One region of the Acidovorax sp. GW821-FHT11A03 genome, then DNA from elsewhere that is predicted to be linked to it. Evidence: predicted binding sites of a transcription regulator. Region 1 holds the regulator's gene; each other region holds the start of a gene.
The links. The regulator FNR, encoded in region 1, switches genes on or off when oxygen is low (the NO sensors DNR and NnrR bind a similar motif). The targets are predictions, from matches to a motif close to TTGATNNNNATCAA.
Positions count from the first base shown of each region.

Region 2: a site for FNR is predicted at 1,205-1,218, ahead of AC1RVY_RS26020 (DUF2249 domain-containing protein). Genes of this name have one in related genera too.
Region 3: a site for FNR is predicted at 759-772, ahead of clpB (ATP-dependent chaperone ClpB). Genes of this name have one in related genera too.

Region 1 covers NZ_JBXASG010000003.1:404,819-407,016, reverse strand. The annotation lists gene hemN (oxygen-independent coproporphyrinogen III oxidase) at 1-695, opposite strand, end outside; gene fnr (fumarate/nitrate reduction transcriptional regulator Fnr) at 882-1,604, shown strand; gene AC1RVY_RS09140 (hypothetical protein) at 1,670-1,963, opposite strand; gene AC1RVY_RS09135 (FixH family protein) at 2,015-2,198, opposite strand, start outside.
Region 2 covers NZ_JBXASG010000013.1:65,817-68,014, reverse strand. The annotation lists gene AC1RVY_RS26030 (hypothetical protein) at 1-431, opposite strand, end outside; gene AC1RVY_RS26025 (PilZ domain-containing protein) at 698-1,072, shown strand; gene AC1RVY_RS26020 (DUF2249 domain-containing protein) at 1,277-1,570, shown strand; gene AC1RVY_RS26015 (NnrS family protein) at 1,593-2,198, shown strand, end outside.
Region 3 covers NZ_JBXASG010000006.1:266,517-268,714, reverse strand. The annotation lists gene AC1RVY_RS16975 (IPTL-CTERM sorting domain-containing protein) at 1-688, shown strand, start outside; gene clpB (ATP-dependent chaperone ClpB) at 848-2,198, shown strand, end outside.

The sequences.
Region 1 (2,198 bases):
ACCTGCGCCAGCGTACGGTCGAACGACTCCGGCGTCTGGCGCGGCAACCCGTAGATCAGGTCCACATTGATCGATTCGAAGCCGAGCGAGCGCGCGGATTCCACCAGCGAAAACACCTGTTCGGCGGGCTGGATGCGGTGCACCGCCTTCTGGACCTCGGGGTCAAAATCCTGCACGCCAAAACTCAGCCGGTTGAATCCAAGCTCCGCGAGCACGGCAAGCCGGTCGGCATTGACGGTACGGGGGTCCACCTCGATTGAGTACTCCCCGCCCGGCGCCAGGGTGAAGCTGCGCTGGAGCATCGCCATGAGTTCCCGCAAGCCATCGTCCGACAGGAAGGTGGGGGTGCCGCCGCCCAGGTGCAGCTGGCTCACCACCTGACCCGTGCCGCAGTGCGCCGTGTGCAGATCGATCTCGCGGCTGAGATAGCGCAGATAGACTTCAGCCCGGTCGTGGTGCTTGGTGATGATCTTGTTGCAGGCGCAGTAGTAGCACAGCGACTCGCAAAAGGGGATGTGCACATACAGGGACAAGGGCAGCGCCTTGGTCAGGGTGCCCATGCGGCGCTGCTCGAGGGCGAGGGCGTAGTCCTCCTGGCCGAAGGCTTCCACAAACCGGTCGGCCGTCGGATAGGAGGTATAGCGGGGGCCTGGTACGTCAAAACGGCGCAGCAGGTCAGGCGAAACAGCGGTCATGGGGCGAATCCTTGCGTACACCTTGACTGTGCCGTAAGCTGCTCCCCATGTCCTTGACATGAATCAAGTGATGGAGTGGCCGGAACAGCGACAATTTGATGCATGTCAGTCGCCTGCCCGCCCTCCAAGAGACTCCCTCTTCGGCCATCGGGCGGTATGCTCGAAACCTAACTCCGCCCTGTGCCTATGAACCCGCTCACCATCAAAGTCGCCTGTTCCAATTGCAACCTGCGCGAGCTGTGCATGCCGGTGGGCCTGAGCGAAGAGCAACTGCACCGCATCGACGAGGTCGTTGCAGTTCGCCGCAAGGTGAAGCGCGGCGGCACGCTGTTTCGCAATGGTGAGTCGTTCACCTCGCTTTATGCCATCCGCACCGGCTTTTTCAAGACCTGCGTGGCCACCGAGGACGGACGCGACCAGGTCACGGGGTTCCAGATGGCGGGCGAGATCATCGGCCTGGACGGCATCGTGAATGATCACCACACCTGCGATGCGGTGGCCCTGGAAGACGCCGAGGTCTGCGTCATGCCGTTTGACCGCATCGAGGAATTGTCCCGCGAGGTCACCGCGCTGCAGCACCACGTGCACAAGATCATGAGCCGGGAGATCGTGCGCGAACACGGCGTGATGCTGCTGCTGGGCAGCATGCGGGCCGAGGAGCGCCTGGCAGCGTTCCTGCTCAATCTGGTGCAGCGCCTGCACGCCCGCGGATTCTCGCAGTCCGAGCTGGTGCTGCGCATGACGCGCGAGGAGATCGGCAGCTACCTGGGCCTCAAGCTCGAGACCGTGAGCCGCACCTTCTCCAAGTTTGTGGAAGAAGGCATTGTCGAAGTCAAGCAGCGCCATGTCCGCATCCTCGAGACCGACGCGCTCAAGCGCATCGTGAACAACCAGTCCGCCTGCCACTGAGCAAGGCGAGCCAGGTCCGCCCGTCCCGGCAACGCCTTGCCACCGGAGCCCGGCCGGTGCGCTGTTCAAGGGCAGGATGATGTCTTTCGGCAATCATCAGGGCGCTCGCCTTCAGGCACGGGGCAGCGGTTGAGTTCAAAGGGCGACATTGCCAGCAGCGTGGTCAACGCGCTGGAGGCCATGGTGATGGCCCAGAACGCAAAGAACGCGAGCGTGTAGACGCCCTGGCGCGACAGGGCCAGCGGCTGCCCGAACCAATGCAGGTCCTGCGGGTCCACCATCGCAAAAACCAGCATCTCCATCGCGCCCGCCATCAGAAAGGCGGGCCATGCAATCCACATCAGGCGTTGCGTCCACATCGGGGTTGTCTCCTGGTAAGGCCGCGCAGACCCGCTGCTCGGCCAGGGGTTTCAGCGTGGCTGGTCCTGAACCGGTGTCGCCGCGTGGTTGCGGCCCTTCATGGCCGGGGCCAGGCTCTTCTCCGGAGCCTCCAGCGTCTTGTTGATTTCGATGCCCTGGCGGTAGTAGTCCTCGGCGACCACGGGGTCTGGCCGCGAAATCGCCAGCCACAGCGTGACAAAACCCGCCACGATG
Region 2 (2,198 bases), on a different contig from region 1:
TCCTGCTTGCCGCCGTGGCGATGGTCGTCATCCCACCGGCGGTCATCGCGGCCAGGGCCCCGGTGCGGAGGGCCACGGCGTGGTGGCGGCTCCTGCACGAAGTACACCGGCTGGCTGCACGCGTTGTAGCGCGCACAGTGCTTGCCCCAGTTCTTGGCATGGCCGGGCGGCACGTAGAGGTAGATCGGCGAGCGCGGCACCACGACCGCGGGGCGGTGGATGATGACCGGCTCGGCATACAGCAGCGGCGGCGGTGGCGCATTGCCGATGTTGATGCGGCCGTACACGCCGGGGGCCAGCTCGCCGCCCACCGTGGCATTGATGTAGGTCTGCGCATGCGCGCCGCCCGCCGCGGCGAGCAGCAGCGCGGCCGCCGCGCCAGACAGGAGGAGACGGATCGTGGACATCGTGGTCATGGTTGTGGTTTTCATCGGGAACTCCTTGCTTGTACCGCCCGGAACAGCACACGATGTGCGGCTGCGGTGCGCGGACCCTGATTTGTAACAAAGCCCGCCCTACCCTAAACCCGAATCCGCGCAAAAGATGTAAGCAAATGGCGACAGAACCGGGCTGCCCGCCGCCGCCCCACGCCGCCTGAAGCAGGTTCATCCGGCGGCCCGGCGTGCCCGGCAAATGCGTGCAGCCGCCGGGCTTGGAGTAGCATGTGCCACCACCCGCTTCGGTCCAGGAGACAGCGATGCCCCACGAACGCCGCCACTTTGTCCGCGTCGGCTTTGACGCGCCGGCCTTGCTGACCACGTCCACCGACGCCTTCAGCGTCCACGTGCAGGACCTTTCGCTCAAGGGCGCGCTGCTGGTGGCACCCGCGCAGGCGAACCTGCAGACCGGCATGCTGTGCCAGCTGACCATTCCCTTGGCCGAAACCGGCAACCACATCGCCATGTCCACCGAGGTCGCGCACGTGGAGGGGCTGCACACCGGTCTGCTGTGCCGCGGGATCGACCTGGACAGCGTGACCCACCTGCGCCGCCTGATCGAGCTGCAGCTGGGCGACCCCGCACTGCTCGAACGCGATCTGGGCGAGCTGACCGCGGCCTCCTCCCTTTCCTGAACAAGCGACGGCCCCCGGCGCCGAAGCCGGCCGGGCTTGCGGCAGGCGCAGGCACAGGCAGGCCCCGCCCTTGACCGCGCCGTGCCTGCCCGGGCTCGGCATGGCGACGGCATCCATCACGGCATCCATTCATTGACACTCATCAATTGACGTTCCGGCGGCACGCGCCATAATAGATTCATAAAACATGAATCTTTAAGCGCCATGCAAGACCAAGCAACTACCGCAGCCACCATCGACGTGCGCGCAATCGCCCCCCGCGAGCGCCATCCGTCCATTTTTCTCGCCTTTGGCAAGCTGGCTGCCGGGCAGGCCATGGACCTGGTCAACGACCACGATCCCCGGCCGCTGTACTACCAGTTCCAGGAAGAACTGCCGGGCCAGTTCACCTGGAGCTACCTGGAGAACGGGCCCGCACAATGGCGCGTGCGCATCCAGAAACAACGCGCCCCAGGCCACGGCAGCGGGCAATGCTGCGGCGCCTGCGGCGGTGCGTAGCCCGGGCCGGGGCCCTACCGCCATGGCACTCCCTATCGGCATGGAAGAACCGCGCCCCGCCCCGTCCCGGCGGTTGGCCCTGTTCGCGCTCGGTTTCCGGCCGTTCTACCTGCTGGCAAGCGTGTTCGCAGCGCTGTCCGTTCCCTTGTGGGCGCTGCAGTTCTCCGGCGCGCTGGGCCGCCCCTATCTGGCGGGCCCGCTCTGGCATGCCCACGAGATGCTGTTCGGCTTCGCGCTGGCGGTCATCGTGGGCTTTCTCTTCACCGCCGGCCGCAACTGGACCAACCTTCCCACCCCGACGGGATGGCGCCTGGGTGCGCTGGCCGCCCTGTGGGTGGCGGGACGGATTCTGGTGCTCACACCCTTCGCAGCCACGGCCGCCGTGGTGAACGTGGCGTTTCCGCTGGCCGCGGCGGCCAGCCTGGGCATTGCGTTCTGGAAGGCGCGGAACCAGCGCAACTATTTCTTTGTGGCGCTGCTCCTGCTGCTGGGCGCCGCCATGCTGCTTTTCCATCTGTCGCAGCTGGGCGTCTTTCCCGTCCCCGCAGGGCTCGGCATCCGGATCGCGCTGGACGTGGTTCTTTTCATCTTGGCCGTCATGGGCGGGCGCGTGATCCCGATGTTCACC
Region 3 (2,198 bases), on a different contig from region 1:
CACCGTCACGCCCGGCGCGGGTTACCGCATCGCGTCCGTGGCGGGCTGTGGCGGCAGCCTGGCCGGTAGCACCTACACCACGGCAGCGGTGACGGCCGCCTGCACCGTGCAGGCGCGTTTTGAAACCCTGCCCACACCCACGAACACCGGGTCGGGGCCCGTCAACGTGGGCGTGGTGGATGGCAGCACGGGCTGCCAGCTGGACCTGGCGGGCACCGGCCCGGTGGCGGCGCCGGCGCCGTACCCCGGCGCCACCTTGCCGCACGGGGCGTTCCGCCTGCGGCTCATCCATTGCCAGCCGGGTGAGACGGTGCGTGTGGCGGTGACCTTTCCAGACCTCACGGGCTTCACCGTGAAGAAGTACGGGCCCACACCCGACAGCCCTTCCTCCAGCCGATACTACGACCCCGTGAACCTGCAGATCAGCGGCAACACCGTGACCTACGATGTGACGGACGGTGGCTGGGGGGACGACAGCTTTGGCGCGCAGGATGGCACCATCAACGACCCTGTCGTCCCCGTGCTGCTGGCGCCTGGCCCGGTGGCGATCCCCACGCTGTCGGCCGGGGGCCTGGGTGGGCTGGCTGCCCTTCTGGGGTTGCTGGCCTTGCGGGGCGGCCGGCGCACGGCCCTGCGGGCCCACTGGGCCGGTACCTGGTCCGGAGTTTCGAGAGAAATCAGCCGCTAGCGCTTGATGGTAAAGCGCTGGCGGCTATAAAAATGGTAGCTAATGGGGAAGCCATCGGCTGGATGATTCGCTGACGCAGGTCAATCGGTGGGCGGGGGCAGTGTCTTGAAATCAGGCATACCCCGCCTCAAGTGCTCTGCAATTCGGAGGACATCCACCATGCGTCTCGACAAATTCACCACCAAGTTCCAGGAAGCCCTGAGCGATGCCCAGAGCATCGCCCTGGGCAATGACCACGCCTACATCGAGCCCGTGCACATGCTCGTGGCCATGCTCAAGCAGGACGACGGCCCCAAGGCGCTGCTGCAGCGTGCGGGCGCCAATGTGCCCGGCCTGCTGGCTGCGGCCGAGGCCGCCGTCAAGCGCCTGCCCCAGGTGCAGGGCAACGAGCAGGTGCAGGGCGGCCCGGAGCTCGGCCGCGTGCTGCAGGCCACCGAGAAGGAGGCCATCAAGCGCGGCGACCAGTTCATCGCCAGCGAGCTGTTCCTGCTGGCCGTGATCGACAGCAAGGGCGAGGCCGCCAAGATCGCCAAGGACAACGGCCTGACGCGCAAGAGCCTGGAAGCCGCCATCGATGCCGTGCGCGGCGGCCAGAAGATGGACAGTGCCGAGGCCGAGGGCCAGCGCGGCGCCCTGGCCAAGTACTGCATCGACCTGACCGAGCGCGCGCGCATCGGCAAGCTCGACCCCGTGATCGGCCGCGACGACGAGATCCGCCGCGCCATCCAGGTGCTGCAGCGCCGCACCAAGAACAACCCGGTGCTCATCGGCGAGCCCGGCGTGGGCAAGACGGCCATCGTCGAAGGCCTGGCCCAGCGCATCGTGGCCGGCGAGGTGCCCGAGTCGCTCAAGAACAAGCGCGTGCTGTCGCTGGACATGGCGGCGCTGCTCGCGGGCGCCAAGTTCCGCGGCGAGTTCGAGGAGCGCCTGAAGACCGTGCTGAACGAACTGGCCAAGGACGAGGGGCAAACAATAGTCTTCATCGACGAGCTGCACACCATGGTGGGCGCGGGCAAGGCCGAGGGCGCGATGGACGCGGGCAACATGCTCAAGCCAGCGCTTGCGCGCGGCGAGCTGCACTGCGTGGGCGCGACCACGCTCGACGAGTACCGCAAGTACATCGAGAAGGACGCCGCGCTGGAGCGGCGCTTCCAGAAGATCCTCGTGGGCGAACCTACCGTGGAGGCGACCATCGCCATCCTGCGCGGCCTGCAGGAGAAGTACGAGGTGCACCACGGCGTGGACATCACCGACCCGGCCATCGTGGCCGCGGCCGAGCTGTCCAACCGCTACATCACCGACCGCTTCCTGCCCGACAAGGCGATTGACCTCATCGACGAGGCCGCGTCCAAGATCAAGATCGAGATGGACTCCAAGCCCGAGGTGATGGACAAGCTCGACCGCCGCCTGATCCAGCTGCAGATCGAGCGCGAGGCCGTGCGCCGCGAAAAGGACGAATCCTCGCAAAAGCGCTTTGCGCTCATCGAGGAAGAGATCGCCAAGCTGCAAA